2 regions of the Streptomyces sp. NPDC059037 genome follow, and region 1 is predicted to be linked to the other one. Evidence: riboswitches for the same ligand, from Rfam matches in the RefSeq annotation. Region 1 holds a riboswitch; the other holds the start of a gene.
The links. A riboswitch is a leader RNA that binds a small molecule or an ion and turns the genes downstream of it on or off. The one in region 1 is predicted to bind S-adenosylmethionine.
Positions count from the first base shown of each region.

Region 2: it holds a riboswitch for S-adenosylmethionine, as region 1 does, so the genes downstream of both, ACFWY6_RS27855 (aminotransferase class V-fold PLP-dependent enzyme) here and thrC (threonine synthase) in region 1, are expected to answer to the same signal.

Region 1 is NZ_JBHYIG010000076.1:1,314-16,617, forward strand. Features, by position in the region: gene ACFWY6_RS17945 (trehalose-6-phosphate synthase) at 1-222, opposite strand, end outside; gene ACFWY6_RS17950 (glucosyl-3-phosphoglycerate synthase) at 363-1,307, opposite strand; SAM riboswitch class I at 1,463-1,592, shown strand; gene thrC (threonine synthase) at 1,586-2,917, shown strand; gene ACFWY6_RS17960 (MoaD/ThiS family protein) at 3,015-3,290, shown strand; gene ACFWY6_RS17965 (cold-shock protein) at 3,741-3,944, shown strand; gene groL (chaperonin GroEL) at 4,255-5,880, shown strand; gene ACFWY6_RS17975 (helix-turn-helix domain-containing protein) at 6,222-9,329, shown strand; gene ACFWY6_RS17980 (hypothetical protein) at 9,425-10,687, opposite strand; gene ACFWY6_RS17985 (hypothetical protein) at 11,082-11,366, shown strand; gene ACFWY6_RS17990 (MFS transporter) at 11,441-12,649, shown strand; gene ACFWY6_RS17995 (polysaccharide deacetylase family protein) at 12,622-13,383, opposite strand; partial or broken gene ACFWY6_RS18000 (FTR1 family protein) at 13,457-14,002, opposite strand; gene ACFWY6_RS18005 (hypothetical protein) at 14,089-14,715, opposite strand; gene ACFWY6_RS18010 (hypothetical protein) at 14,718-15,272, opposite strand.
Region 2 is NZ_JBHYIG010000156.1:3,394-18,697, forward strand. Features, by position in the region: gene ACFWY6_RS27795 (hypothetical protein) at 1-339, opposite strand, end outside; gene ACFWY6_RS27800 (NlpC/P60 family protein) at 378-1,406, opposite strand; gene ACFWY6_RS27805 (C40 family peptidase) at 1,631-2,662, opposite strand; gene ACFWY6_RS27810 (NYN domain-containing protein) at 2,957-4,306, opposite strand; gene ACFWY6_RS27815 (hypothetical protein) at 4,341-4,580, opposite strand; gene ACFWY6_RS27820 (rhomboid family intramembrane serine protease) at 4,719-5,450, shown strand; gene ACFWY6_RS27825 (Lrp/AsnC family transcriptional regulator) at 5,447-5,728, shown strand; gene ACFWY6_RS27830 (small secreted hydrophilic protein) at 5,810-6,148, shown strand; gene ACFWY6_RS27835 (ATP-binding protein) at 6,072-7,586, shown strand; gene ACFWY6_RS27840 (response regulator transcription factor) at 7,583-8,245, shown strand; gene ACFWY6_RS27845 (SLC13 family permease) at 8,343-9,755, shown strand; gene ACFWY6_RS27850 (glycerate kinase) at 9,931-11,136, shown strand; gene ACFWY6_RS27855 (aminotransferase class V-fold PLP-dependent enzyme) at 11,088-12,497, opposite strand; SAM riboswitch class IV at 12,688-12,804, opposite strand; gene trpD (anthranilate phosphoribosyltransferase) at 12,891-13,955, opposite strand; gene ACFWY6_RS27865 (cytochrome bc complex cytochrome b subunit) at 14,091-15,304, opposite strand, start outside.

The sequences.
Region 1 (15,304 bases):
GGCGACCCCGCGCCGCACGGCCTCCCGGTCGCCGTCACCCAGCGCCGCGCAGACCCACAGGGCGTCCGCCTCGTCCCCGATCGCGCTGAGCCCGGAGACGAGTCCGCCGCCGCCCCGCTTGGCCGTCAGCTCCCCGTTCTCCTCCAGGGTGTACGTGACAGGGCCGCGGTTGGACGCGACGAGGACCTGGGCGGCCGGGGCCGCTGCCTGCTCGGAGACCATGTGCCGAAATCTAGCCCCTCCGGGGAAACCTCAAACGTACGGCCGGACCCCCGCGGGGACCCGGCCGTATACGTGCCAGGAGCAAGCAGTCGCGCGAAGACCCGAGCGCCTGGCCGCGCCTGCACCCGCTGGGCGCGTGGCTACGCCACGCGGCGTTCCGCGTACTCCGCGATGTCGGCCATCGGCGGCCGCTCCTCCGTGTCCACGGCGTGGGTGCGCGGCGCGAATCCGTGCTCGTCCCGCTCGAACTGCGTGAGCTCGGGGCGTACGAGGTGTCCGCGGGCGAGCCGCAGCTGTGCCGTCCGGTAGATCGCCGCGGCCATCCGGCCCAGCGCCTGACCGTCCTGGTGACGGTGCTTGCGCACACCGACGTCGACCTGCGCGAGCGCGTCGAGGCCCACCGTGTGCAGCGCGTCGACAAGGAGGCCCAGCTCCACTCCGTAACCGACGGGGAACGGCAGCCGTTCGAGCAGCGACCTGCGCGCCGCGTACTCGCCGCCGAGCGGCTGGACGAAGCCCGCGAGCTGCGGCCAGTGCATGTTCAGCAGCGGGCGCGCCATCAGCTCGGTGACCCGGCCGCCCTGACCTGCTGCCTCGCCGAGGGGCCGGTCGTACATCGCCTTCACGAAGTGCACATCGGGCTCGGTCAGGAGTGGGCCCACGATGCCCGAGACGAAGTCCGCCGAGAACTCCTTCAGGTCCGCGTCGACGAACGCGACGATGTCACCGCCGGTCACCAGGAGCGAACGCCAGAGCACCTCGCCCTTGCCGGGCACGGCCGGGATGCGGGGGAGGATCTCGTCCCGGTGCACGACCCGCGCGCCCGCGGCGCGCGCGACCTCGGCCGTGCGGTCCTTCGAGCCCGAGTCGATCACCACGAGCTCGTCGACGAGCGGGGCCTTCTCGACCAGCTCACGGCGGATCTCCGCGACGATCTCGCCGACCGTCTCCTCCTCGTCGAGCGCGGGCAGCACGACACTCACCGACGTGCCGGACGCCTTCTTCGCCGCGGTGAGCCGGTCAAGCGGCCGGTCGGCGACGGACCAGGAACGCCTGCTCAGCCAGCGCTCGGCCTCTTCCAGCAAGGTCAGGGTCCTCTCTGTGTGATCCATCTCGCGGTTCGGACGACTATCTCAAGCGTCCAGGCCTTCGGTTACAGTCTTGAACAACGCGGATGACCATCGCATGTCGGGGGCCATCGCGTAACAAATGCACCGGGACCGCGAGCCCGGCGCCATAGCGCTCATCCAGAGGGGCAGAGGGATACGGCCCGTTGAAGCCCCGGCAACCCTCCCGCCGACCGACGAGGTCACGGTGGGGAAGGTGCCAATTCCGTCTCGCGGCGAGATGCGCCGCGGGGAAGATGAGGAGAAAGGGCCTCGCCTCCATGGCTGCGCAGACTGTCGCAACGAACGACACCACCACCACCGCTACGAACTCCGTAGACCTCGGCCCCGCTTCGGGCCTCTCCTGCCGCGAGTGCGGCGAGCTCTACGCCCTCGGCCCCATCTTCGCCTGTCAGGCCTGTTTCGGCCCGCTCGAAGTGGCCTACGACCTGCCGACCGGTGACCCCGAGGCGCTCCGCAAGCAGATCGAGTCCGGCCCCGCCAACATCTGGCGTTACGCGCCACTGCTCCCCGTCCCCGCCGACGTGGCCGACAAGCCGAACCTGAACCCCGGCTGGACCCAGCTCGTCAAGGCCGACAACCTCGCCCGTGAACTCGGCGTCGAGCAGGGCAAGTTGTTCGTCAAGGACGACTCGGGCAACCCCACGCACTCCTTCAAGGACCGCGTCGTCGCGCAGGCGCTCGAGGCGGCGCGCGCCTTCGGGTTCACGACTCTTTCGTGCTCCTCGACGGGCAACCTCGCCGGTGCCGTCGGCGCCGCCGCGGCCCGCGCCGGCTTCCGCTCCTGCGTGTTCATCCCGCACGACCTGGAGCAGGGCAAGGTCGTCATGGCCGCGGTGTACGGCGGCGAGCTCGTCGGCATCGAGGGCAACTACGACGACGTGAACCGCTTCTGCTCCGAGCTCATCGGCGACCCGCTGGGCGAGGGCTGGGGCTTCGTCAACGTCAACCTGCGGCCGTACTACGGCGAGGGCTCCAAGACCCTCGCGTACGAGATCTGTGAGCAGCTGGGGTGGGTCCTTCCTGACCAGCTGGTCATCCCGATCGCTTCGGGCTCGCAGCTCACGAAGATCGACAAGGGTCTGAAGGAGCTGATTGCGCTTGGCCTCGTGGAGGACAAGCCGTACAAGATCTTCGGCGCGCAGGCGGAGGGGTGCTCGCCGGTGTCGGCGGCCTTCAAGGCGGGCCATGACGTCGTACGCCCCCAGAAGCCGAACACCATCGCCAAGTCGCTGGCGATCGGCAACCCGGCCGACGGGCCGTACGTCCTCGACATCGCGCGGCGTACGGGTGGTGCGGTGGAGGACGTGAACGACGAGCAGGTCGTCGATGCGATCAAGTTGCTCGCGCGGACGGAAGGCATCTTCGCGGAGACCGCGGGCGGGGTGACGGTCGGCGTCACCAAGAAGCTGATCGAGGCGGGCCTCATCGACCCCTCCCTCACCACGGTCGTGCTCAACACCGGGGACGGCCTCAAGACCCTCGATGCGGTCGCCGACACTTCGCAGGCCACGGCCACCATCCGGCCCAGCCTTGATGCGTTCCGCGCCGCTGGGCTTGCAGGCTGAGCTTGTTCGCTTGTCTGCGGGACCGTTGTGGCTGGTCGCGCAGTTCCCCGCGCCCCTTTCAGGGGCGCTCCCTCCCCGTATCTCAGAGGTGAACCCCATGAGCGTCAACGTCCGCATCCCCACCATCCTTCGCACCTACACCGGCGGTCAGGCCGAGGTCGCTGCCGAGGGGGCGAACCTCTCCGAGGTCATCGCCGACCTGGAGAAGAAGCACGCCGGTATCGCCGCCCGCGTCCTGGACGACCAGGGCAAGCTGCGCCGCTTCGTGAACGTGTACGTCAATGATGACGACGTCCGTTTCGAGCAGGGTCTGGAGACGGCCACTCCGGACGGCGCGGGTGTCTCGATCATTCCTGCCGTCGCCGGAGGCTGACCATCGAGCACAGTGCCGGCGGCTGATCCTTTACGCAAGCACCCTGTGTTATCTCAATTGCCCCCTCCGCGAGAGAAGTGGAGGGGGCAATTCCATGTGGTTGAGCGCGGTACAGTTGGGAAACGAGCTTCTCCGTTTGTGCCGAGCGCATATACGAAGTCGGTCTGGTGCCGACAAGAAGTAGCCAAAGTGCACTGCCCATTTGAGCCGATCACGGCATTTGTCTGGCCCGACTTGCCCTGAAGTCCGGCAAATTCTCCGCATATTTCCGATCGGGCGTGCCCGGAATTCTCGTCCGATTGACCTGTTGCAGACGGCAGTTGGACAGATACATTCAGCCGCGGTCGACGCGTTCCGGCGCACACCTCCACATCCCATTGGGGGGGTGAGGTCTGACCCGGGTCCGCGAAGTGCGGGCCCGTGCAAGGGCCAGTAATAGGGGAGTTAGGCATGGCTCAGGGCACCGTCAAGTGGTTCAACGCGGAGAAGGGGTACGGCTTCATCGCGGTCGACGGTGGTGCGGATGTTTTCGTCCACTACAGCGCGATCCAGATGGACGGCTACCGCACCCTTGAAGAAGGTCAGCGAGTCGAGTTCGAGATCTCGCAGGGCCAGAAGGGTCCGCAGGCGGACATGGTCAAGCTCGCCGTCTGATCTCGGCGCGATCGGCCACCGACGCACTCACGGCGAGGGGCCCGTATCCCGACAGGGGTACGGGCCCCTCGTGCGTGCCGGGCTCCGTCAGCGGGTACGTCTGAGATCCGTCAGGGGCGCTTGCACTCGCAGGGGTCGAGTGCTAATCATTGGGCTTAGCACTCTCCCAGTGAGAGTGACAGAACTTGGATCGGGTCAGCGAGGTCCGCAGGCCGGGTGGGGCAAGGAACCACACGGCGCGCAGGCCGTCCGTCGCGGGCGCGGGCACGGTCCGTTTGCATTTCCACCCCGTCCGGGAGGACCACTTCACATGGCCAAGATCATCGCGTTCGACGAGGAGGCACGGCGCGGCCTCGAGCGCGGCATGAACCAGCTCGCCGACGCCGTCAAGGTGACCCTGGGCCCCAAGGGTCGCAACGTCGTCCTCGAGAAGAAGTGGGGCGCCCCCACGATCACCAACGATGGTGTCTCCATCGCCAAGGAGATCGAGCTCGAGGACCCGTACGAGAAGATCGGCGCCGAGCTGGTCAAGGAGGTCGCGAAGAAGACGGACGACGTCGCCGGTGACGGCACGACGACCGCGACCGTCCTGGCCCAGGCCCTGGTGCGCGAGGGTCTGCGCAACGTGGCCGCCGGTGCCAACCCGATGGCCCTCAAGCGCGGCATCGAGAAGGCCGTCGAGGCCGTCTCGGGCGCCCTGCTCGAGCAGGCCAAGGATGTCGAGACCAAGGAGCAGATCGCTTCGACGGCCTCCATCTCCGCCGCCGACACCCAGATCGGCGAGCTCATCGCCGAGGCCATGGACAAGGTCGGCAAGGAAGGCGTCATCACCGTCGAGGAGTCGCAGACCTTCGGGCTCGAGCTTGAGCTCACCGAGGGCATGCGCTTCGACAAGGGCTACATCTCGGCGTACTTCGCGACCGACATGGAGCGCATGGAGGCGGCCCTGGATGACCCGTACATCCTGATCGTCAACTCCAAGATCTCCAACGTGAAGGACCTGCTCCCGCTCCTGGAGAAGGTCATGCAGTCGGGCAAGCCGCTGCTGATCATCGCCGAGGACGTCGAGGGCGAGGCCCTGTCCACGCTGGTCGTCAACAAGATCCGTGGCACCTTCAAGTCCGTCGCCGTCAAGGCCCCGGGCTTCGGTGACCGCCGCAAGGCCATGCTCGGCGACATCGCCATCCTCACCGGTGGCACCGTCATCTCCGAGGAGGTCGGCCTCAAGCTGGAGAACGCCGGTCTCGACCTGCTCGGCCGCGCCCGCAAGGTGGTCATCACCAAGGACGAGACCACGATCGTCGACGGCTCCGGTGAGAGCGACCAGGTCCAGGGTCGCGTCAACCAGATCCGCGCCGAGATCGAGAACTCGGACAGCGACTACGACCGCGAGAAGCTGCAGGAGCGCCTGGCGAAGCTCGCCGGCGGTGTTGCGGTCATCAAGGCCGGTGCCGCGACCGAGGTCGAGCTCAAGGAGCGCAAGCACCGCATCGAGGACGCCGTTCGCAACGCGAAGGCCGCCGTCGAAGAGGGCATCGTCGCCGGTGGTGGCGTGGCCCTCATCCAGGCCGCCGCCGTCTTCGAGAAGCTTGAGCTCGAGGGTGACGAGGCCACCGGTGCCGCCGCTGTGAAGCTGGCCCTGGAGGCCCCGCTGAAGCAGATCGCGGTCAACGCCGGCCTCGAGGGTGGTGTCGTCGTCGAGAAGGTGCGCAACCTGACCGTCGGCCACGGCCTGAACGCCGCGACCGGTGAGTACGTCGACATGATCGCCGAGGGCATCCTCGACCCGGCGAAGGTGACGCGCTCTGCCCTGCAGAACGCCGCCTCCATCGCCGCGCTGTTCCTCACCACCGAGGCCGTCATCGCCGACAAGCCGGAGAAGGCGGGCGCCGCCGCCGCTCCGGGCGGCATGCCGGGCGGTGACATGGACTTCTGAGCCTCTTCGGCTCGGTAGGCCAGTCTTCACGTACCGAGGGCGGCACTCCTTCTCACGAAGGGGTGCCGCCCTCGGGCGTTTCTGTACGACCTTCTGTACGAGCTATACGAGCAGCGTCCTGACCGCGACGGCGAGCAGGGCGACGTCCAGGGCGATCGCCACGATCAGGGAGAGCGCCGTGAGAACGGCGAGACGGGACGGGGACACTACGGCTCCTCGGTGAGTGTGTCCGGCAGGGACGTGAGGACTGTCCCGAAGTCCGTGTGCAACGGGGTGCGCCTGGAGGAAAATGAACGCCGTTGAACAGGGACACCGTTGAACGGGGAAGCGGAGGGCGGCCGGTGGCGGGCGGTGCGGGCGGCGACGCCGCGGCCGCGCTCGCTCAGCTGCGCAAGGAGCTGAGGCAGCGGCGCGACAGCGCGGGGCAGACCATCGACGGGCTCATCGGGCGCGCGGCGGCCCACCGCGTCCGCCTTGGCCGCACCACCGTCAGCCACGCCTTCAACGACGGCCATCCGCCGCCCACTTGGCGCACCGTCCACGCCCTGGCCCGCGCCACAGGGGCCGACGGCGACGGCGTCGCCCGGCTGCGGGAACTGTGGGAACGGGCCGCCCGCCGGGAGGACGCCGCCCTGCCGGTGCGGCGCGATGACCGCTCCCCGGCGCAGGCGGTGCTGTCCGCGGGCGACGCGGACCCGGCCCTCCTTGAGGTGCACGAAGCCGTCCTGCCAGGACCCGACCCCGGCGGTCTCCCGTACCTCACCCCGTACCTGAGCCGCCGCCACGACGGAGAGCTGCGCCGCCGCATCGAGCCCGCCGTCGCCGGGGAGTGCTCCGTCCTGGTGATGGTGACCGGCGGCTCCTCCACCGGGAAGACGAGATCCCTGTACGAAGGGCTGCGCGCCCTCGCGCCCGACCGGCCGCTGCTGCGGCCCGAGGGCCACACCGGTCTCCTGGAGCTGCTGCGTGCCGGGCGGATCGGCGCGGGCGCGGTCCTCTGGCTCGACGAGGCGCAGCGCTTCTTCCACGGCGGACCCGGCGCAGAGGCGGCGGCGGACCTGCTGCGGCAACTGCTGCTCGCACAGCGCGGCATCGTGGCGGTGGGCACCATGTGGACCGAACCCTACCAGGAGTTCCTGGCCAGGCCCGACACGGTGACGGACCCGCACAACCGCGTCCGGGCGCTGCTCACGTCCCCCGCCACGCGCAGAGTGACCGTGCCCGACCGGCTGACGGGCCCGGAGCTCGAGTGCTGGGGGCTGCTCGCCGAGTCCAGCGGGGACCAGCGGATGACCGCCTCCTTGAACGCGGGGTGGCGCGACGGTCTTGTCGTGCCGCACCTCAGCGGCGGGCCCGAGCTGCGGGATGCGTTCGGCGCGGGCCCGGGTACCTGCTTCAGCCACGTCGAGCACGCGCTCATCAGCGCGGCGCTCGCGGCACGCGGCCTGCACCACTACGCCCCCCTGCCCGGCGCCCTCCTGTCCGCTGTCGCCGACGCCGCGCTCGATGCCAGGCACCGGCCCGCCGACCCCGACTGGGCGGCCGTCGCGCTGGGCTCCCTCTGCTCCGGGGTGCGCCCCGACGGCCGCCGTACGGACATCCGTTCCGTACTGACCGCGTTGGTCGCCGTACGGACGGCCGCGGGCGGCGATGCGGCGTACGAGCCCGCCGACTACCTGGAGCAGGCGCTGCGCTCCGAGGAGGCGCTGCCCGCGCCGACTCCCGCGCTGTGGCGGGCACTTGAGGAGCACACGACGGACCCGCACGAGCTGCTCGTGGCGGCCAGGGAAGCCGAGCGGCGCGACTTCCGGAAGCAGGCGACGCTGCTGTTGCGCCGGCTGATCGCCGCGGGCCACCCGCATGTGCTGGAGATCCTGTTCCTCACACTGCCCCGCCAGGTGTGGCGTGGCGAGGAGTTGATGCTCTGGATCGCGGAGAACGCCGGGCTCGTGTCGCGCGAGAGCACCCGCGCCTTCCTGTGGAGTGTGGCCCGCGCGAAGTGGCAGGCTCCCGTGGACCGGATCGTGCGGCGGGCGGTCGCACGGGTGGACCTGACCGATCCGGAGCAGGTCGCCGGTCTGCTGGCCGACCTGACGCAGATCGGCCAGGAGGCGGCGCTCCTGGACCGGGATCCGATGGGCCGGGTGCGGCTGCCCGAACCACAGCTGGCCGCATGGCTGTTGGGACACCTGACGCGCCGGGGCCACCTGGACGCGGCCGTCCGGCTCGCCGACCGGCTGCTCCCCGGTGCCGACCTCGGCGACGCGGGGCTCGCCACCGCGCTCCTGGCGCTGCTGCATGCGGTGGGAGACCGGGGCGCCGACCTCGCCGCCGTGGCGCGGGAGGCGGCGCGGCGCGTCGACGTGGGCGACCAGGAGGGCGCCTTGGAGGTCCTTGAGGAGCTGGTCGACGCGGGCGAGCCCGAGGCGGCGCGGCTGCTGGCAGGCCGGGTCGCGGCCGGTGCGGACGTGAGCGATCCGGAGGCCATCGGGGTCGTACTCGACCAGTTGCGCTTCTACGACGGGATGACCGACGCCGCCCGCCGCCTCGCCGAACGAGCCGCGGGAAACGTCGAGTTGAGGTCTTCGGAGGACGTCGCGTTCATGCTGGACGGGCTGCGTGCCACGGGTGTGGCGGGCGCCCTGACGGAACCCTTCGCCCAGGAGGCGGCACGGCACGTCGACGTCACCCGGGCCGCGGGCGTCACCCTCCTGCTGTGGACGCTGGGCGAGATGGGGGAGGCGGAGGCCGCGGCGCGGATCGCCGACCGGGCCGTGGCGGAGGGGGTGGCCCTCGGAGATCCCGAATGGGCCGCGTACTTCCTCGCCGAGGTGGCCAAGCTCGGCAGAACGGACGCGGTCCCGGCGCTTGCCGAGCGTGCCGTGACGGAGGCCGACGCAGGCGACACGCGGGTGAGCTTCCTGCTGGGCGAACTGCGCGACATGGGGCGGCCCGACCTGGTGGAGCGCCTTGCGCGGCGCAGCGCCGAGCGGGGCGGCGGTCTCACGCTGGCGCGGCGGTTGCGGGATGCCGGGCAGGACGGATGGGCCGAGCGGGTCATCGACGGGCTGCTCACCCGCTCCCGTGTACGCACCCGTGACGCGTACCAACTGGCCCTGTTGCTCAACGAGTTGGCGGAGGCCGAGGAGTACGCCGCCGCCGCTCGGCTGGCCCGCGACGCCGTCCCCCAGGTCTCCGTGGAGAGCGTCCAGGGCGCGGACGCCCTGCTGGAAGCGTTGCGCAAGGCGGAGCTGCCGAAGGAGGCGGAGCGTCTGGAGGCCCGGGTGGCGCAGCGCCCGGCGCCGCGCGTCTGGTCGCCGAAGGCCCCGTACGGCCTGGAGACCGACGGAAGCCCGGCCGAGCCGTGGACGTGGGACGAGCTGCCGCCTGTCGACGAGGCGTGGTGCCGCGAGGCGCGGGCGGCGGCCCGCGAGACGCGGTGGCTGTGAGCCGGCCCTGCTCCCTCATGAGGCCCCGCTCCATCATGAGGCCCCGCTCCGTCACCCGGAGCGGGGCCCTTGCCGCCCGGCCGGGCCGGGCCGGGCTACGGCAGCCGGTCCATGATCCAGGTGCAGAGTTCCTCGGTGACCAGGGTGTGGCCCTCGTTCTGGGAGGCGCAGAGGTACTCGTCCAGTTCGCTGTCCTCGGAGTTCTCCGGGAAAGGCTCGTACAGCTTCTGATGGGTGTCGACGTCACGCAGGGCGACCGCGCTGACGGCGGGCACGAAGCAGTGCTCGCGGATCTCGGCCTCCGAGCCGAGGCCGATGATCGCGGGGATCTTGTTCAGCTCGTCGGCGAGGATGCCGAAGCCCTCCAGGGTGCCGCCGGGCGCACCGTCGATCTCGGGCAGCCCCGAGGTGCGGATCTGCGGCTTGCGCAGGGTCACCACGCGTAGCTGCGCGACGAGTTGGTCCTCGCCCGCGGGCTGGGTGTAGAGATGGGTGCCGGTGATGGCCAGGCCCTTGCCGTGGAATGCCCGCACGCCGGGGTCGATGCCGTTGCCCTCGCCGGTGCGTACGCCGTTGGCCACGCCGATCTTCCGGGGCTGCCGCGGCCAGCCGCCGACCCGCTCCAGCTCGGCGATGAACTCGGTGCGCGCCTTGTCGGTCTCGGGGCTGTCGTCCCACTCCGCGATGTGCTGCCACAGGAGCTGGCGGGCGGCCGGGCTGTTCATCTGGTTCGAGAAGGCCGAGTTGAGCTTGCGGATGTAGTGGGCGAAGGACTGCAGGGCGATCGGGATCCAGGCGCCGCGGTGCGGGCTGTCGTAGGAGAAGTACAGCGCCGTCCGGTGATCCTCGCTGTCGTGCTCCATCTTGGCGAGCGCGTACCGCGTGACCAGGCCGCCCATGCTGAACCCGCCGACGGCCAGCGGATGGCCGCTCTTGCGCCGCGCGATCGCCTCGCGGATGGCGGCCCGCGCGACCTCGGCGTTCTCCAGGATGGACGCGCTGCGCTCGTCGAAGCCGATCAGTACGACGTCACGCCCGCGCTGCCGCAGCTCGCTGATGAACGGGTACGGGCCCCGCTCCAGGATCTCCCAGGAGTAGTCCAGATCGCTGGGCCCCGTGTTGAACCCGTCGCCGAGGATCACCGGCTTGTCCAGGCCGAACTTGGGGTTGGCGAGGTACACCCAGGCCTTGCCGCCGGGCAGCGTCCACTCCTCGTCCGGGGCGGGCGCCTCTTCGAGGACCTCCCGGGGGCCGGGCGCCAGGGTGATGTTGGCGGCGGACCTCAGGGCTTCGGCGATCTGCTCTTCGTCGGTCTCGCTGGGCTGGTTGGGCTCGTTGGGCTCGTTGGGCTCGGTCATGAAGGTCCCCTCCGGGAGTACCGGTGCGATGGAGTGCGATGACGTACGCGTGGTCATGACGTTCGGTGCCATCTTTGGTACGCCGGGTAGCCGTCGGCAGCCGGTCCCCGCGATCCGCGCCGGGGCCAGGAGCCTTTCGGACAGGGCGACTTCGGCCGATTACGCGTGTGACGCGAGGGGCGTTCCCCGCCGACCAGGGGCGTACCTGGGGCACCGGCGCCGCGGCCCGTGCCGACCGACGGCGCGTCGGCCAACACGGCGCCTGGACCGGCCGCCCGCACCCCGCCGCGGCACGGAAACTCTGTCGCGAAGACGACCGGGCCGCGTGACGGTGGCTGTTCACCACCCCGTGAGGGGCAGTGACCTATGTCAGGGGCTTTTCGTTTCCCTTGGCATGAAGATCACCAAGATTCTGCTGACGGGTGCCGCCGCCGCGGCCATGGCGGGCGCCTCCGCTTCCGGGGCGCTCGCCCAGGAGCACGACAACCTCAACGTCAACCACCTCGTCCCCGACACCGCGGGGGTGAAGACCCTCAACGGCTCGGGCGACACCGCCCTCAACGACGCCAGGCGCGCGGTGCGGGGCGTCAGCGAGTCACCGGACGCGCTGGCCCACGTCGCCAACATCACCGGCAAGATCGATCAGGAAGCGAAGACCGCGCTCGCCCCTGACCAGTAGGGGCGAGCAGCCCGGCGGCGGTGTCGGCCAGGTCATGGCAGGCGAGGGCCGTGTACGGGGTTAGCGTCGGCGGCATGGATGGTGATCACCGGCGTTGGCGCCAGTGCCTGCTCAGCGGGGCGGTGTTCGCCGTGTGCATGGCCGGCACCACACTGCCGACCCCCCTCTACAGCCTCTACCAGGACAAGTTCGGGTTCTCCGAGCTGACGGTCACCGTCGTGTACGCCGTGTACGCCTTCGGGGTCATCGGCGTGCTGCTCCTGGCGGGCAACGTCTCGGACGTGGTGGGCAGGCGTCCGGTGCTGCTGTGGGGCCTGGCCTGCGCGGCGGCGAGCGCCGTCTGCTTCCTGTCCGCCGTCGGGATGGGCTGGCTGTACGCGGGGCGGCTGCTTTCGGGACTGTCCGCCGGGCTGTTCACCGGGGCCGCCACGGCGTACGTGATGGACAGGGCACCGTACGTCGGCGCCTCCCGGGCCACGTTCGTGGCGACGGCCGCCAACATGGGCGGTCTCGGCTGCGGTCCGCTGCTCGCCGGTGTGCTCGCGCAGTACGCCGCCTGGCCGCTGTATCTGCCGTTCGCCGTGCACCTCGCACTGGTCGCCGCCTCGGCCGTCGTCCTGCTGCGGCTTCCGGAGACCGTACGGGAGCCGCGGCCGCTGAGCACGGTACGACCGCAGCGGCCCGGCGTGCCCCCGCAGGTGCGGGCGGTGTTCGTACCCGCGGGGATCGCTTCCTTCGTGGGTTTCGCGCTGTTCGGGGTGTTCACCTCGGTCAGCCCGGCGTTCCTCGCAGAGTCCCTGAACGTGGAGAACCACGCCGTGAGCGGCCTGGTCGTCGCGCTTGCCTTCTTCGCCTCGACCGCCGGGCAGTTGGCGATCGGCCGGGTCGGGGTGGGGCGATCACTGCCACTGGGCTGCGCCGGACTCCTCGCCGGCCTCGCACTGCTCGCGGGCGCGCTGCGGTGGGACCTGCTGCCGCTGGTGGTGCTCAGCGCACTGGTCGGCGGGTGCGGGCAGGGCCTTGCGTTCCGCGGGGCGCTGTCCGCGGTGGCCGCCGCATCTCCCGAGGACCGGCGCGCGGCGGTGATCTCGACGCTGTTCGTGGTCGCGTACACGGGCATCTCGCTGCCGGTCATCGGGGTCGGCGTACTGACGGAGCCGCTCGGTCTTGAGGGCGCGGGTCTCGTGTTCATCGCGTGCATGGCGGTCCTGGTCTCGACCGCGGGCGTCTATCTGCTGCGGCGGCCGGTAGGGGCTCAGCGGACCGGGAAGCCGAAGGTGTAGCCCTGCTGCTTGAGGCGGGGGAGGAGCGTGCGCAGGGCCTCGACGGTCTGGGTGCGGTCGCCGCCCGCGTCGTGGAAGAGGAGGGTCGGGCCGTTCGGCAGTTCCCGCTCGACCGTGGCGACGATGGCGTCCGTGCCCGGGCGCTCGAAGTCCTTGGTGTCCACGTTCCAGCCCAGGGGGCGCATGCCCCGGTCGGCGGCGAGCGTGCGGCTGTACGGGGTGAAGGCTCCGCCGGGCGCGCGGTAGTACATCGGCCGTACGCCACCGGACGCCTTGGTGATCATGCGTTCGGCGTCGAGTATCTGCTTCGACTGGTAGGCCTTGGACTGCTTGTCCATGGTGGTGTCGTGCGACACCGAGTGGTCGCACAGCCGGTGCCCGGCCGCGACCACCTTCTTCACCATGTCCGGGTGGGCCTGCGCCTGCGTCCCCACCATGCAGAACGTGGCCTTCACGTCGTACTCCCGCAGTACTTCGAGTACTTGAGGGGTCCACTTGGGGTCGGGGCCGTCGTCGATGGTGAGGTTGACGCCGCGCTTTCCCGCCTCCGAGGCGTGCGCGATGGTCTTCGAGACCGGCTTGACGGCGCTGCTCGGCGCCTTCGCCGCCGGGGAGTCGTCCGCCGTACCGGCCTGCGCGCTCCACACCCCCGCGCCCGTGGCCAGCATCGTCACCCCGAGCGCCGCCCCGAGCAGCTTGCCGTACCAGCCCCGCCCGCCACTGTGCCGTGCCATGTCCGCCCCTTTTCCCCGGTCCCTCGCCGCTCCCCGGTCGCTTGCGACCCACCTGGAGGATGAGGCGCGGCGGTCAAGGGATGCGTCTGTTACCGATCACGGACAATTCCGGGGGCGTTCGCGGACAACTCGCCGGGGGGGGGGAAGCCGGGCGGAGGAAGAGAGCGAGGACCGGCACGAGGTAGAGCGCCCAGAAGGCGCTCTGCAGCACGCTGGGGTTGGGCTGGAAGTTGAAGATGCCCTTGAGGAGGGTGCCGTACCAGCTGTCCGGCGGGATCGTCGCGCTGATGTCGAACAGGCGGTTGTCCAGGCCGGGCAGGACGCTCGCCTCCTGCAGGTCGTGGATGCCGTATGCGAGGACTCCTGCCGCGACGACGACGAGCAGGGCGCCGGTCCAGGTGAAGAACTTCGCAAGGTTGATCCGCAGGGCGCCCCGGTAGAACAGCCAGCCGAGCATGACGGCGGACCAGACGGACAGTGCGGTCTCCAGGCCTTCGCGGCCGACGGCGAGGAAGGCGGTCGCCACCAGCGCGCCGCTGCCGATGGCCAGGGCCTGGCCCAGCTTTCCGTGCAACGCGGCCCGCAGATGCCGGGCGGTACGGCGCATCCAGAAGACCATCCGAGGCTGGCCTCAAGGCCCTCACGCAGGCCGATGAGGTAGTTGGCGAACATGCGGTCTCCTTGCAGGGCGGGCTCAGGGCGGGCTCAGGACTGGCTGTTGATGAAGCCGATCAGGCTGGCGCCCCACCAGCCGAGCTGGCTGACGGTGGCGACGGCACCCGACCGGACGAGGAGGCCGCGGGGCACCCGCCGGTCCCGGTACCGGTCGAGGTGCTGGCCGAGCCGGTGGGCGTAGAGGCCGTTGACGGTGACGGCCAGGACGAGTCCGAGTTTGATCAGGGTCAGCGGGGAGTTCAGGTCCGGATGCAGGAACAGGCCGGTGGCCGCAAGACCGGCAAGGCCGAGCCAGATCGGGACCTGGAGCGTGCAGGCCGTGTTCAGGATGTCGGCCAGGCGGCGGCGGCCAAGGAGCCACAGGACGGCGAACCAGTCCACGGCGAGCACCGCGCCGAGGCCGACGACGAGGGCCGCGACATGCAGAAAGCGGGCTACGGTCTGCAGCGCCGGATCGGCGTGGACGTGACCGGACATCCAGCAGACGGCGGCCAGGGCGGCGCAGCTCAGGAAACCCGCGGCGGCGAGAACCCAGAGCGGCGTGTGCGCGGCCTCGGTGTGGTCGGGGGTCTGGTCGTCGGCGGCCGCTGACCGCTCCGGCTCCCCGGCATGCGGGGAGAGCGCGGCGACCACGGGTCTGGCGGGGATCGCGGTCACGGTCAGCTCTCGGGCTTCAGCTCGACGTCGGCGAACGTGGCCGTGACGGTCTCGCTCAGCGCGGGCTTCTCGCCGTTGGCGCCGTGCCGCAGGAAGGTCGGCGGCTGCAGTGTGGCGCGCAGGGTGCACTTGCCGGCCGTGGGGATGGAGAAGTTGTTCGCGTAGTGGAAGAACTCGGCGTGGTAGAAGTTCAGCTTCTGGGCCTGAACGACCTTGCCCTTGGCGTCGACGACCTTGAGCTTGATCGGAACGTCCGGCACGATGCGGCCGGTTGTGGCCTCCATCGGAATGATCTCGATGTGATGCGTCTCGTTCTTGGCCGGCTCACGGTTGACCAGCTTCCCGTGCGCGCCGTGCTCGCCCTGGAACCACGGCTCGGCAGCTTCCACGATGTAGCCGATGCGGTACTCCCCGGCCTTGGTCTCCCCGCCCCGCGCCGCGATCTCCGCCTCGAGCACGGTGTGCTGGTGCGCCACACCGGCCGGAGCGGTCTCCTTCGCCTGGCCCTTGGCGGGCTCCTCGGCCAGAAGGAGTGAGGACAGCGAGGACTTAGGCATGGCTGAAATCTTTCGGCCGAGGGTAAGGTAAG
Region 2 (15,304 bases), on a different contig from region 1:
CGAGAGCGTGCGCGTCGTGCTCAGCGGGGCCCTGTCATAGCCCTTGATCCGGTACCGGAGCTCGGCGGTCGCCGTGGCCCGCGCGCCGTCCCGGTCGAAGGCGGTCAGGCGGTACCCCCACGACGCGAGCGGGAGATCACGGAGGTTGTCGTAGGCCTCGGCGGGCCGGCCCGTCGCGCGGTACGCGGCGGCGTCCCGGTCGAGCACCGCTTCCGCGCGCCGGTCGAGGAGCCTGCGCACGTCGCCGGGCGCCGCGTCGGGCGCCGAAGGACCGCCGCATCCGACGAGCAGCGCGACGCAGAGTGCAAGGACTCCCGACCCACGCCCGCGACCAGCCATGATTCAGATCGTACGGGCAGCGGGCGGCCCGCCGCCGGTCAGATCCGCGTCACCGACGACACCGGCATCATGCCGACCGGGTCGTAGCGCACGGTCGCGCCGGGGTAGGGCGCGTGCGCGACCTGGCCGTTGCCCATGTACATCCCGATGTGGCTCGCGTCGTCGCGGTAGGTGACGAGGTCGCCGGGCTGCGCCTGGCCGAGCGGCACCTGGCGCCCGGCGTAGCGCTGCGCCTGCGAGGTGCGCGGCAGGCCGACGCCCGCCTGTGCGTACGCCCACTGGGTGAGGCCCGAACAGTCGAAGCCGGAGGGGCCGTTGGCGCCCCACACGTACGGCTTGCCGACCGCCGAGCTCACCGCGGCGATCGCGGCGGCGGCCCGCGACGACGCGGGCACCGCGTCGCCGAGATCGGGCAGTTCGCCGCGTCCCGAGCGCGACGCCCTGTCGTACGCGTCGCGCTCGTCGGAGGACAGCGAGTTGAGCAGCCGCCGCGCCTTGGCGAGCTTGTGCTCGACGGTGCGCTTGTGGCGGGCCACCGCCTTGCGGCTCTCCTCGAGGTCGACGAGCTTGCGGGTGGCCTCCGTGCGCTCCTGGGCGAGGGCGCGCTGGGCCTTCTGCAGATCGGCCAGTTCGTCGGCCTGCCGGGCACCGATGCGGTCGAGCGCCGCCGCCTTGTCGAGATAACCGGCGGGGTCGGAGGAGAGCATCAGGGCGAGCGAGGGGTCGATGCCGCCGGAGCGGTACTGGGCCCCGGCGAGCGCGCCGAGGGCACCGCGCATCGTGTTGATGCGCTCCTGCCCGCGGGCGACGCTGTCCTTGGCGAGACGGACCAGCTCGCGCAGCTTGTCCGCGCGCTCACCGGCCTTGTTGTACGACTCGGTGGCCTGCTCGGCCTGCTCGTAGAGGCGGTCCACCTTGGCCTTGATGTCGGACGGAGTGTCCTGCGGCGCTGCGCCCGCCGGTGCGGCGCCGAGTGCGGCGGCCGCGGTGGCCGCCGCTGCCGAGAAGACGGTCACGCGCGCGCTCCGGTCAAGGCCGGACTGTGCGGGACGACGATGGGACCCCACGGGAAGCCGCTCTCCCTCCGCTGGCGAACCCCCGATCCGTCGGGGGAATGCGCGCGACAGTAGCCGTGGGATCACGTCACGGCCAAAGACCTGGCCGTGCACACAACGTGACGCCCCGCCGGAGACGCAGGTCACCGACGGGGCGTGGGGTCAGCAGGAGTTGGCGGAATTCGCCCGTTCGGGCGGCACGCCGGTCGTTTCGGATACGGACCGCCGAGCGGAAATCAGATACGGACGCCGAACTGGAAGGAGCCGATGGTGGACATCGACTCGTAGCGCACCACGGCGCCCGGCTTCGGGGCGTGCAGCACCTGGCCGTTGCCCGCGTAGAAGCCGACGTGCGCGAGGCTGTTGAAGAACACCAGGTCGCCCGGCTTCAGCTCGGAGCGGCCGATCTTCGTGCCGTCGTTCTGCTGGGTGTAGGTGGTGCGGGTGATCTGCACACCGGCCTGGTTGTAACCCCACTGCGTGAGGCCGGAGCAGTCGTAGGAGTTGGGGCCGCTGCCGCCGGAGACGTACGGCTTGCCGAGCTGGGTGGCGGCGGCGCTCAGGGCGGCCTGGCCGCGCTGCGATGCCGGGGCCTCCTTGCCGAGGTCCACGCGGTCGCCGGCGGTGCGGCTCGCGCGCTGCTCCTTGGCGGCGAGCTCGGCCTTCTCCTTGGCGGTCAGCGTGTTGAGCAGCTTCTGGGCGGCGCCGAGCTTGCTCTGGACTTCCTTCTTCTTCTTGCCCAGTTCCTTGCGCGTTTCCGCGAGGTCGCTGAGCTTGTCGGACGCCTCCTTGCGCTCCTGCGCGAGGGTCCGCTGCTTGTCCTGGACCTTCTTGAGCGCCTCGACCTGCTGACTGCTCAACTGGTCCATGGTGGACGCCTTGTCGAGGTAGTCGTCCGGGTCGGCCGAGAGGAAGAGCTGGACGGAGGGGTCGATGCCGCCGGAGCGGTACTGCGCACTGGCCATCGAACCGAGGCCGCTGCGCAGGTCGTTGAGGTCCTCCTGGCCGCGCGCGACCTTGTCCTGAAGCTCGCCGATCTCCTTCTCGAGCTTCTCCTGCTTCTCCTTGGCGCCGTTGTACCGGTCGGTGGCCCGGCCCGCGTCCTCGTAGAGCTTGTCGACCTTGGACTTGACCTCGTCCTTGCTCGGCTTCTCGCTCGGCGAGGCGTTGGCGGCCTGCGAGGTGAGTGCCACGGCAGCGGCGGCGGTTGCGGTGAGCACGGTCACACGGGCGCGGCTCGGCTGCTTGGGTCGACGGTGGGACGCCACGAAGGCGGCTCCTTCTTCCTCCAGCCGCCTACCGAAACCCGGTGGGCGGGTACCACCGCTGTCACCCCGGATGGGCGATCCACCGAGCGGAGGTTCGAGGCGAGACCCTAGTGACGTTCTTGTGATCAGTTCAAATCCTGATCAGCAAAAAGTGGCCGGTCGGGCGCATTCTTTACCGTTGACGCACAGGCGGTGATGGGCACTTGACGCTACGTTGCGTGAGCGTCGCCCCAATTCGGGCATAGGGAACAGGAGTTACTCAGGCACCCTTAGCCGCACAGAGTCGGGCGTACGTCAGCCGCGCGAAAGCCGCTTCAGGAGCACGACGGAAGCGACGGGCCGCGCCCCCGCCTTCGCGATCCCGTCGGCCACTTCGCGGTCGGTGGAGACGACGACCACGGGGCGCCCGGGAGGCTCGGCGCGCACCAGCTGGCGGATCAGTTCGTCCGCCGTGACGCCCGGCTTGGAGAAAAGGACACGCACCCCGCGCGGCGGCGCGAGCAGGACGGGCGCGGCGAGTTCGGCCCCGTCGAAGACGCAGGTGACCTCGGCGCCGGTCTGGGCGGCGAGCTGCGAGAGCGAGCCGAGCAGGCGGAGGCGCTGCTTCTCCAGGGGCATCGTGGGATAGCCGGTCTTGGTGACGTTGTAGCCGTCCACGACCAGATGCGCCTGCGGCAGCGCGAGCAGTTGGTCGAGGATGGCCGGATCGTTCTCGGAGAGCGCGCGGGCCGCGATGTCCTTCGGCGTCATCCGCCCCGGCTCGACGGCGTCCACGGTCTCGGCGGGCCGCACCGACACGGGCGGCAGGGCGAGTTCGCGGCGCAGCCCCTGGGTGGCCTCCAGGACCGTGTCCAGGAGCAGCCGCACCCGCATGTCCTCGACGCTGCGGCCCTCGCGCGCCGCCCTGCGGCTGGCTTCGAGCGCCGCCTCGGTCTCGCTGAGCCGGGCCTTGAGCCGCCGGCTCTCGCTCTCCGCGGCGGACACCTGCGCCTGGCCCTCCGCGCGTACGGCGTCGGCCTCGGCCGCCGCCTTGCGCAGCGCCGCCTCGCCGCGCTTGACGTCGCTCAGTGCGCCGCGCAGCTTGCGATGCATCGATTCGGCTTCCTTCTTCGCCGACTCCAGCTCCGTGCGCAGCCGCTCCGTCTCGGCCTTCGTCTGGCCGCGGGCCGCCGCGAGCTCCTCGCGCAGCCGCTCCAGCTCGGCCCGGGTCTCGTCGTCGACGCGCTCGGCGTCCGCCCGCTGGGCCTCCTCGCCCGCGGCGGTCACCAGCTTCACCCAGCCGGTGGGGCGCAACACATAGGCCGCGGCCGCCACGTCGAGCGGGTCCGCGGCCGGGGGCGGGGAGCCCGCGTCCAGGGCGCCGGTGAGCTCGGGCTGCGCCTCTCTGAGACGTTCGCCGATGCGCTGCCGGAAGAGCAGGTCGCCCTCCAGGGCGGCCGCCATCGCGTTGCCGGCGAACTTGGTGCGCCGGGTCGGCGTGAAACGGGCGTACTGCCGCAGCTGTGCGGGCAGTTCGCTCACCGTGAGACCACCGAAGCCGTCCGAGACGATCTGCACGACCCGGCGGCGCACTCCGTCGGGCAGCGGGCGGTCGAGCACCTCAGCGGCGCCGTCGTCCGGCTCCCCGCTCGCGCTCTCCACCATCGCTCACCCCACTAGCTGTGCGGGGCCCGCTCCCTCAGGAGCCGGCACCCGGCCTGTCCACGAGTTCCACCTTGTCCACCGCGTTGCACCAGCGGCAGCGGACCGACTCGATGGTCTCACTGACCACCTCACGTTCCTCGACGTTCGACTCACCGGCCAGGTCGAGGTGCACATATTCGACGACCTTCGAAGAGCGGGTCACGTCGAAACGCGTGAGGTTGCCGCAGAGCGTGCAGCGCCACCGGGTGGTGTCGGTCGGCAGAGGAACCGTCATCGTGGCTGTTCGCTTTCCTTCGGGATTCCATGGTGCGTGGTGCCCGTAACCCTAAGGCCTGTAAGGGTCTCCATGCGGCGGCCTCCACAGCGGCGAGGCGGTCTGTACGGGTAGCACCCCTTACGTCATGCTCTGTTCATGATCAACACATGGGGTGCGACGGCGGTCCGGCTGATCAGGGGCCAGTCGGCCCCGGTGACGTACGGCCTGATGGTCGCCTGCTGTCTGGTCTTCATGATCTCCCCCGTGTCCGGGTTCAACCCCGTCTACGGCACCGGCGACCAGCTGCTCGCCGCGCAGCAGGACTACTTCGCGCGGTGGGGGGTGGTCCCCTCCGAACTGATCAGCGGGGTGCCGCGGGCCGCGCGCGGCCCCCTCACCGCGCTCTTCGTGCACGGCAGCTGGGTGCATCTGCTCGGCAACATGCTCTTCCTGTACGTGTTCGGGGCGATGGTCGAGGAACGGATGGGGCACCTCCAGTTCGCGCTCTTCTACGTCGGCTGCGGCTATCTCGCCCTGCTCGCCTACGCGGCCGCGCACGCCGGCTCCGACCAGACGCTCGTGGGCGCGTCGGGGGCGATCTCGGCGGTGCTCGGCGCCTGCCTGCGGCTCTTCCCCAAGGCGCGGGTCACCAGCCTCTTCCCGTTCCTCTTCTTCCTTCCGCTGCGCTTTCCCGCCTGGGTGGTGCTGCCGTTCTGGGTGACGCTGCAGTGGCTCGCCGCGCTGCAGGGCGGGCAGGGTCCCGGAGTCGCCTATCTGGCCCACCTGGTGGGCTTCTCGCTGGGCTTTCTCTACGCGTGGGTGCGGTATGGCCGGACGGATAGAGTGAAGAGGCCAGCACCGGCTACCGAGGGAGACAGTCAGCCGTGATCACCGCGATCGTGCTCATCAAGACCAGCGTGGACCGGATCCCCGAGATCGCCGAGTCGATCTCCGCCCTCGACTGCGTCAGCGAGGTCTTCTCCGTGACCGGCACCTACGACCTGATCGCCATGGTGCGCGTCGGCCGCCACGACGACCTGGCCGATGTCATCCCCGGCAAGATCAGCAAGATCCCGGGCGTGGAGGCGACGGACACGCATGTCGCGTTCCGTACGTACTCGCAGCACGACCTGGAGGCGGCGTTCGCGATCGGCCTCGACTCCTAGGCCTCCGCACGGGCGTCGGATGAGGGTTTCTTCATCTGCGGCTCATGCTGCCGACGCGCTGCGCCCCGCACCCTCGCTGTCATGGTCTTCTCCCACCGCATGGCCGCCTTGGCCGCCGTCGTGGCGATCCCCCTCGGCATCGCCACGACCAGCTACGTACTGACCGACAGCCCCGAGCCCCCCAAGGCGCCGCCCAAGGTGGAACTGGACAGCGGCTCGCCGTCCTCGAAGCCGTCCTCGACGTCCTCGCCTTCAGCGCCGTCCTCGAAGCCCACCGCCCCCCGGCCGACGCCGAGCGACGAGACGGTGTCCCCACCGCCGGTGAGCGAGAATTCCCCGGGCGATGACAACGACGACGACGGCAGCGAAGGCAGCGGCCGGGGCGACAACGACGACGACGGTCCCGGTGACGACGGCTGAGCGCCCGCACCGCCGGATATCCGCCCGTGTCCGCATCCTGCTCTGGCTGCTCGTGGTGATGACCGTCGCGCTCACCGCGGTCGCGGCCACCACCCGCTCCGTCCTGCTGCGCGACGTGGACCACCGCATCGACCGGCTGCTCGCCCAGGAGACCGCGGAGTTCACCAACCTCGCCCGCGAAGGAGTCGATCCGCACACGGGCGAGAAGTTCAGTGCTCCCGACCCCCTCCTGCGGCTCTTCCTGTCCCGGCAGTACGCCGACCCCGACGAGGAGCTCCTCGGTCTGGTCGGCCGCCCTGGCAAGGCACCCGCGAAGAAGGAGCAGTCGCGCGAGCCACGGATCGACCATCCGCTCGCCGAGGACACCGCCGCCCTGCGCACGGTCTTCGAGTCCCCCGACGCGACCGGCACGCTGCACCGCGACCGCGGCGAGGTCCGCTGGGCGAAGGTGGAGATCGCGGCGAGCGCGGGGCATCCGGCGGCGGCGTTCGTCGTCGCCTTCCACCCGGCGGGCGAACAGGCCAAGGCGGGCGACGTGTTCACGATGCTGCTCGCCATCTCCGGGGTCGCGCTCCTGATGACCACCGGCATCGGCTGGGCGGTCGCGGGCCGCATCCTCAAGCCCGTGCGTCTGGTGCGTACGACCGCCGCGCAGCTCACCGAACAGGATCTGACCCAGCGCATCCCCGTCCAGGGGCGGGACGACATCGCGGCGCTCGCCGAGACGTTCAACGGCATGCTCGACCGTCTGGAGCGCGCGTTCGCCGCGCAGCGCGAGTTCGTCGACGACGCCGGGCACGAGCTGCGCACGCCCATCACCATCGTGCGCGGCCATCTGGAGCTGATGGGAGACGATCCGGGCGAGCGCGAGGAGACCGTCCGGATCGTGATGGAGGAGCTCGACCGGATGAGCCGCATCGTCGAGGACCTCCTCCTCCTCGCCAAGGCCGAGCGCCCCGACTTCGTCACCCCCGAGCCGGTGCAGCTCGCCGAGCTGACCGCGGACGTCTTCGTCAAGGCGCGGGCGCTCGGCGACCGCGACTGGCAGCTGGCCGAAGTGGCCGACGGCGAAACCGGTCTCGACCCGCAGCGCATCACCCAGGCGATGGTGCAGCTCGCCCAGAACGCCGTCCAGCACACCGTCCCCGGCCAGCGCATCGGCATCGGCTCACGCAGCACGGCGGGCCGGATCGAGCTGTACGTCGCCGACAGCGGGCCCGGCGTCCAGGCGCAGGACGCGGCGGTGATCTTCGAGCGGTTCCGGCGCGGCACCGCACGCCGCGGCGCCCGCGCCACCGGCGCCGGGCTCGGCCTCGCCATCGTGCGTGCGATCGCCGAAGGGCACGGCGGCCGGGTCGAGCTGCGGCCCACGGCGTCGGGCTCCGGCGGCGCCACCTTCGTACTCGTACTGCGAGAACAGGAACCAGGACTGCCATGAACCGGATTCTCATCGTCGAGGACGAGGAGCGCATCGCCTCCTTCGTCGAGAAGGGCCTGCGGGCCAACGGCTTCACCACCAGCGTCGTCGGCGACGGCGAAGCGGCCTACGACTACGCCCTGACCGGCGGCTTCGACCTGGTCGTCCTGGACATCGGGCTGCCCGGCAAGGACGGCTTCACTGTCCTTCGGCAGCTGCGCGAGGCCCGGGTGACGACCCCGGTGATCGTGCTGACCGCCCGCGACTCGGTCCGGGACACGGTGGCGGGTCTTGAGGGCGGCGCCGACGACTGGATGACCAAGCCGTTCCGCTTCGAGGAGCTGCTCGCGCGGGTGCGCCTGAGGCTGCGCACGGCGGCGGGCGCCCCGGAGGTGACGGTGCTGCGCGGCGGGGATCTGACGCTGGATCTGCGCACCCGCAGGGCGCGTTCGGGCGAGCGGACGGTGGACCTGACGGCACGTGAGTTCGTGCTGCTCGAACTCTTCCTGCGCCATCCGGGGCAGGTGCTCTCGCGGGAGCAGATCCTCTCCCATGTGTGGGGCTACGACTTCGACCCCGGGTCCAACATCGTGGACGTGTACGTACGGGCGCTGCGCAAGAAGCTGGGCGCGGAGCGGGTGGAGACGGTGCGCGGGATGGGGTACCGGCTGCCGGGGTGAGCGCCCGGCCTGCCGGAGTGAGCGCCCGGATCACCCGGTGAAGTTCCTTTCATCTCAGGCTCATTGAGGGCTCACGGCGGGGCCCGAGGCTTCCTGTGTGACCCTGAATCCCCGCCAAGCCATCACGCTGTGCATCGCGCTGAGTCTGTGCGCGCTGCTCGTGGTTCCCGGCAACTTCCCCGGCCTGAGCGGCGACGCCCGCCTCACGCTCGCCGTGTTCGCCCTGGCGACCTGTGCGTGGATCGGTACGCCGATCGACGACACGTACATCGCGCTGGGCGCCGGCCTCGCGCTCACCGCGACCGGGGTGATCAGCAGCGACACGCTCTTCGGCACCCTCGGTGACGAGACCGTCTGGCTGCTGATCTGTGCCTTCGTGCTCGCGGCGGCCGTGGCCCGCAGCGGTCTGGCGGGACGGGCGGCGGCCTTTCTGGTCAGCGGGGCGCGCAGCGTACGGCAGTTGACGCATCTGACGACGGCGGCGCTCGTCGTGACGGCCTTCGCGGTGCCGGCCACGTCGGGCCGCGCCGCGCTCGCGCTGCCCGTCTTCCTCGCCCTCGCCAAGGTCCTCGCCGACCGGAAGCGCCTGGTCGTGATGCTCGCCCTGCTCTTTCCGACCGTCATCCTGCTCTCCGCGGTCGCGACCCTGATCGGCGCGGGAGCGCATCTGATCACGGTTTCGGTCCTGTGGGAGGCGACCGGGGAGCGGATCGGCTTCACGCAGTGGCTGCTGCTCGGCCTGCCGCTCGCCATGGCCTCGTCCCATCTGGCGGCGGAGGCCGTCCTGTTGACGACGACGCGGCGCGCGGACCGCAAGGGTCCCGTGCACATCACCGTCGAGCAGCTCCAGGAGCACAGCGAGCAGCCGGTCACCGGCCCCTGGGAGCCCGCCGAGACCCGCTGCGCCCTGCTGCTCGCCACGGTCGTCACGCTCTGGTGCAGCGAGCCGCTGCACCAAGTGCCGCCCGCCGTGGTCGCGTTGATCGGCGCGGTCGTCGCATCCTCCCCCGCACTCGGCACCGTACGCCTGAAGGACGCCCTGAAGACGGTGCCCTGGTCGCTGCTGCTCTTCATGGCGGCGACGATGGCGATGGGCGTCGCGCTCGCCGACTCGGGGGCGGCGAAGTGGCTGGTGGGCGGGGTTCCGCTGGATGTGCCGCCCTGGCTGTTCCTGACCGTGGTCGTCGGGGTCAGCACGGCCGCGCACCTCGTCCTGCAGTCCCGCTCGGCGCGTTCTTCGGTCCTGGTCCCGCTGGTCGTCGCGGCGGCCGTCGGCGCGGGCGTCAACCCCGTCGCGGCCGCCCTGGCGTCCACCGCGGCGGCGGGCTTCTGCCACACGCTGCCCGCCTCCGCGAAGCCCGTCACGCTCTTCGCCGACATCCCCGGCACCCCCACCTACACCCCGCGCGACCTGCTGCGCCTCTCCGCGGTCCTGGCACCGCTGACGGCCGCGCTCGTACTGCTCTTCGCCGTCGCGCTGTGGCCGCTGCTCGGCGTGCCCGTTCGCTGAGCGCTGTGCTGGAACGTCACCTGCGGGCCGGTGGGGGCTTGGTCGCTCCCCCACGTTCTCGGCTGCGCTCGAACAGGGGGGACCCCCTTCGCGGCGGAGCCGCCAATGTCACAGCCCCGCGCCCCTTCGGGCGCTACCCCCTCGCCCATCGGTTCCCTCTGCCCTGGAGACCCCCATGCTGACCCGTTTCGCCATCGCCCCCAGCGGCTTCAAGGAGTCCCTGTCCGCGCACTCCGCGGCCGAGGCCATCGCCGAAGGAGTACGCCGTGTCGTCCCGCACGCGGTGACCGATCTGATCCCCCTGGTGGACGGCGGCGAGGGCACCGCGCGCGCCCTGGCCGCCACCGGCGGCGGCCGCCTGGTCGCACTGCCCGCGACGGGGCCCGTCGGCCAGCGGATCGGCACGCACTTCGCGCTGCTCCCCGACGGCACGGCGGTCGTCGAGATGGCGGCGGTGGCCGGGCTCTCGCTGGTCCCGCGCGATCTGCGCGACCCGGGCGCCACGACGACGTACGGCGTCGGCGAGCTGATCGGCGCCGCCCTGGACGCGGGGGCCCGCCGCATCCTGGTGGGCTGCGGCGACTCCGGAACGTCGGACGGCGGCGCGGGCGCCCTGCAGGCGCTCGGCGCCCGGCTCCTGGACGCGGACGGCTGGGAACTCCCGCCCGGCGGACGTGAGTTGACCCGCCTGAGCCGCATCGACCCGGCAGGCCTCGACCCCCGCCTGAAGGACACCGAGATCCGGGTCGCCTGCAACCCCTTCAACGTCCTGACCGGCGAGCGCGGCGTCGCCCGCGTCTTCGGCCCCCAGAAGGGCGCCACACCCGCCCAGGTCGAGGTGCTCGCGGCCGCCCTTGAGCACTGGGCGCACCTCCTCACCCGCGACCTGCACGCCACGACGGACCTCGCCCTCGGCCCCGGCACGGGCGCATCCGGCGGTCTCGGCGCCGGCCTCGCCGCGCTGGGCGCCGAGCTGCTCCCCCGCTTCGACGTCCTGCTCGACCACCTGGACCTGGACGCCCGCCTGGCCCGCGCCGACCTCGTCGTCACCGCCGAGGGCGCCCTCGACCACCAGACGCCGCACGGCAAGATCCCCGCCGAGGTGGCAAGGCGCGCCAAGCGGTCGGGCCGTCCGGTGCTCGTCCTCGCGGGCACCATCGGCCAGGGCGCGCACCACGTGCGGGCGGCCGGCGTGGACGCCTACAGCGCGATCCTGCCCGCCCCGGTCTCGCTCACGGAGGCGCTCGGCCGGGGCGGCGAGTTCCTCACCGACGCGACCGAGCGGGCCCTGCGGATGATCCAGATCGGCACCCGGCTGCCGTCCTCAATGACTCAGGCCCCGGTGGTGTCCGGCACGCAACGCCCGTCCTCGGTGCGGTAGTTCCACCGCGCGCCGTCCGCCACCAGCTCCTTGACGGCGCGCACGAAACGCTCGACGTGCTCGTCAGGGGTGCCGGCGCCGAAGCTCACCCGGATCGCGTTCAGCGACTTCTCGCCGGGCGCGGCCTCGGGGGCACCGCACTCGCCCTGGGTCTGCGGGTCGCTGCCGAGCAGGGTGCGCACCAGCGGGTGGGCGCAGAAGAGACCGTCGCGTACGCCGATGCCGTACTCGGCGGAGAGCGCGGCGGCGAAGTGCGAGCTGTTCCAGCCCTCGACGACGAACGAGATGACGCCGACGCGCGGGGCGTCGTCGCCGAAGAGCGAGAGCACCTTCACCGCGGGCACCTCGGCGAGGCCCTCGCGGACCTTGGCGATGAGGTGGTTCTCGCGGGCGACCAGCTCGTCGAAGCCCGCCTCGGTCAGCGCCTTGCAGGCGGCGGCGATCGAGTACACGCCGATGACGTTCGGCGAACCGGCCTCGTGCCGCGCGGCGGTGTCGTGCCACTCGACGTCCACGCCGCCGTCCGTGCGCCGGGCGACCTTCCGGGATGCGCCGCCGCCGGCGAGGTAGGGCTCGGCATCCTGCAGCCAGTCGGAGCGGCCCGCGAGAACGCCCGAGCCGAAGGGCGCGTACAGCTTGTGACCGGAGAAGGCGACCCAGTCGACGTCCAACTCGCGTACGGAGACGGGGTGATGGGGCGCGAGCTGCGCGGCGTCCAGGACGATACGGGCGCCGTGCGCGTGGGCGGCGGCGGCCAGCTCCTTCACCGGCCACAGCTCACCGGTGACGTTCGACGCACCGGTCACGCAGACCAGGGCGGGCCCAGTGGGGCCTCCCCTGCTCGAACGAAGTTGAGAGCTTGGGGAAGGGTCGCGGTCGGCGAGCGCATGCTCCAGGGTGGCGACGGCCTGGTCGGCGGTGCGCGGCGCGTTCAGGTACGTCACGCGGGCGTCGCGCCAGGGCAGCAGCGAGGCGTGGTGCTCGGTCTCGAAGACGAAGACCTGGCAGTCGGCGGGCAGCGCGGCGGCGAGCAGGTTGAGCGAGTCGGTGGTCGACCGCGTGAAGACGACCTGGTCGCCCTCGCGGCAGTCGAGGAACTCGGCGACGGTGACCCGGCTGTTCTCGAACAGGTCGGTGGAGAGCTGCGACAGATACCCGGCCCCGCGGTGCACGCTGCCGTAGTACGGCGCGTACGCGGCCACGTCGTCCCACACCCGCTGCAGCGCGGGCGCGCTCGCCGCGTAGTCGAGCGCGGCGTAGGTCACCTCGCCACCGGTGACGAGCGGCACGGTGACGTCCCGGCCGAGGACGGCGAGGGGGGCACAGACGGACGAGTCGGCGGCTACGGCGGAAACAGACATGGCGAACTCCCGTGGGAAGGCAGGCGAGTTCACTGCAGCGACGCCCGTGCGACACGCAGGGCGGTGCAGTGATGAAGAGAAAAGGGGGTGCGGAAAAGGGGCCGGAAAGCCCTATCGCATTCGCTTGCTCACGAGACTGCTCCCTTGAGGACCAGGACCCCAGGGATGCGACACTCATCGAGTGCGCAGGGGTCCGCGCTTGCCATACGCCTTGCTGCGTACGGCCTGGTCTTCACCCGGGGCACCCCGCCACGGACGGAGGGTTGCCGGACAGCAAGCCGGGGCCTAATCGCTGTCACTCATGACCTGTTGAGCATCTTGCCACACGATCTTCGACGCGCAAGGCGCAGTCCAGAATCCGGACTGCGCCTTGCGTCACATGCGGGGCCCGTGTCAGCGGTTGCTGGCCGCCACCCAGCGCTCCAGGGCCTTCTTCGCGGCCCCGGAGTCGATGGACTCGGCCGCCCGCACCATGCCGGCCCGGATCTGCTCCACGAGGCTCCCCTCGCCCGGCGAGAGGGCCACGAGCGCCGCCGCCGAGTTGAGCAGCACCGCGTCCCGCACCGGCCCGGTCTCCCCGTCGAGCAGCCGCCGCGCGACCTCCGCGTTGTACGAGGCGTCGGCGCCCCGCAGCGCCTCGATGGGCACCAGGTCGATCCCGACGTCGCGGGGGTCGAAGGCCTCCTCGCGCACGGCGCCGTCACGCACCACCCAGACCCGGGAGGTCGACGTCGTCGTCAGCTCGTCGAGCCCGTCGTCGCCGCGGAAGACGAGCGAGGAATGCCCGCGCTCGGCGAAGACACCGGCCACCACGGGCGCCATCCGCGGGTCGGCGACACCGACCGCCTGGGCCCGCACCCTGGCCGGGTTGGTGAGCGGACCGAGCAGGTTGAACACGGTCCGGATGCCCAGCTGGCCGCGCGCGGCGCCCGCGTACCGCAGCGCCGGGTGGAACTTCACCGCGAAGCAGAAGGTGATGCCCGCCTCCTCCACGACCTCGACGACCCGCTGCGGCGTGAGCTCCAGGTTCACGCCGAGCTTCTCGAGCACGTCGGAGGCGCCGCTGGCCGACGACGCGGCGCGGTTGCCGTGCTTGACGACCTTCGCGCCCGCGCCGGCGATGACGATCGCGGACATCGTGGAGATGTTGACCGTCTTGGCGCCGTCGCCACCGGTGCCGACGATGTCGACGGTCTCGCCGGGCACCTTGATCACATTGGCGTGCTCATACATGGCGCGTACGAGACCGGAGATCTCCTCGACCGTCTCGCCCTTGGCCCGCAGCGCCACCACGAAGCCGGCGATCTGCGCGTCGGTGGCCTCGCCGCGCATGATGCGGTCCATGGCCCAGGCGGTGTCGTCGGCGCTCTGGTCGCGCCCGTCGAGCAGACCGTTCAGTACGTCGGGCCAGGAACGGCCCGCCGCGGTATTGCCTCCTGCGGGGGTCACAGCGCTCATCTGCCGCTCCTGAGTTCGTATAAATGGGCCAAGGACACCCTATCCAGGTCCGGGGACGGCAAAGAGCCCCGTCCGCGCAATGGACGGGGCTCTTGCCGTGGCGACCTTGTGGTCAGAGCTCTGCGAGCTCAGGGATCAGTGGTGGCCGTGGCCGCTCGTGATCTCCTTGTACTCCTCGACGGTGGGCTTGGGGATCTGGCTGTCTTCCCCGTAGTAGCCCTTCGAGAGCTTGGCCCGGAGCTTCTGCGAACCGGACACCTTGCGCTCGACGCCGTTCTCGTCGACCGTCGGGCCGATCTCGATCGGCGCGTACTGCTCGTGCGCGGTGAGCGTGTGCAGCTGCTCCTGGTTGAGCGGCTCGTGGACCTCGATGAACTCACCGTGCGGCAGGCGCTTGATGATGCCGGACTCGCGTCCGTGCAGCACCTTGTCCTTGTCGCGCCGCTGCAGACCCAGGCAGATCCGCTTGGTGATGATGAACGCCAGCACCGGGAAGACGAAGAAGGCGATGCGCACGAACCAGGTGATCGAGTTGATCGACAGGTGGAAGTGCGTGGCCCACAGGTCGTTTCCGCCGCCGATGAGCAGCACGAAGTACCAGGACATCCATGCGACACCGAAGGCCGTACGGGTCGGGGCGTTGCGCGGGCGGTCCAGGATGTGGTGCTCGCGCTTGTCGCCGGTGACCCAGGACTCGATGAACGGGTAGACCGCGATCGCGACCAGGACCAGCGGGAAGATGATCAGCGGGATGAACACGCCGAGAACGAGCGTGTGACCCCAGAGGTTGATCTCCCAGCCCGGCATGAAGCGGATCAGGCCTTCGGAGAAGCCCATGTACCAGTCGGGCTGGGCTCCGGTGGAGACCTGGTCCGGGCGGTACGGACCGAGCGCCCAGATCGGGTTGATCGTGGCGATCGCCGAGATGGCCGCGATGATGCCGAAGACCAGGAAGAAGAAGCCTCCGGCCTTGGCCATGTAGACCGGGAGCAGCGGCATGCCGACGACGTTCTTCTCGGTCCTGCCGGGGCCCGCGAACTGCGTGTGCTTGTGGAAGAAGACCAGGATCAGGTGGGCCACCAGGAGGCCCATCATGATGCCGGGCAGCAGCAGGATGTGGACCGAGTAGAACCGGGCCACGAAGTCGCCGCCGGGGAACTCCCCGCCGAACAGGAACATCGACAGGTACGTACCGACGATCGGTACGGACAGGATCGCGCCCTGCATGAAGCGGACACCGGTGCCGGAGAGCAGGTCGTCCGGGAGCGAGTAACCGGTGAAGCCGGTGAACATGCCGAGGACGAGCAGCAGGAAGCCGAAGACCCAGTTGACCTCACGGGGCTTGCGGA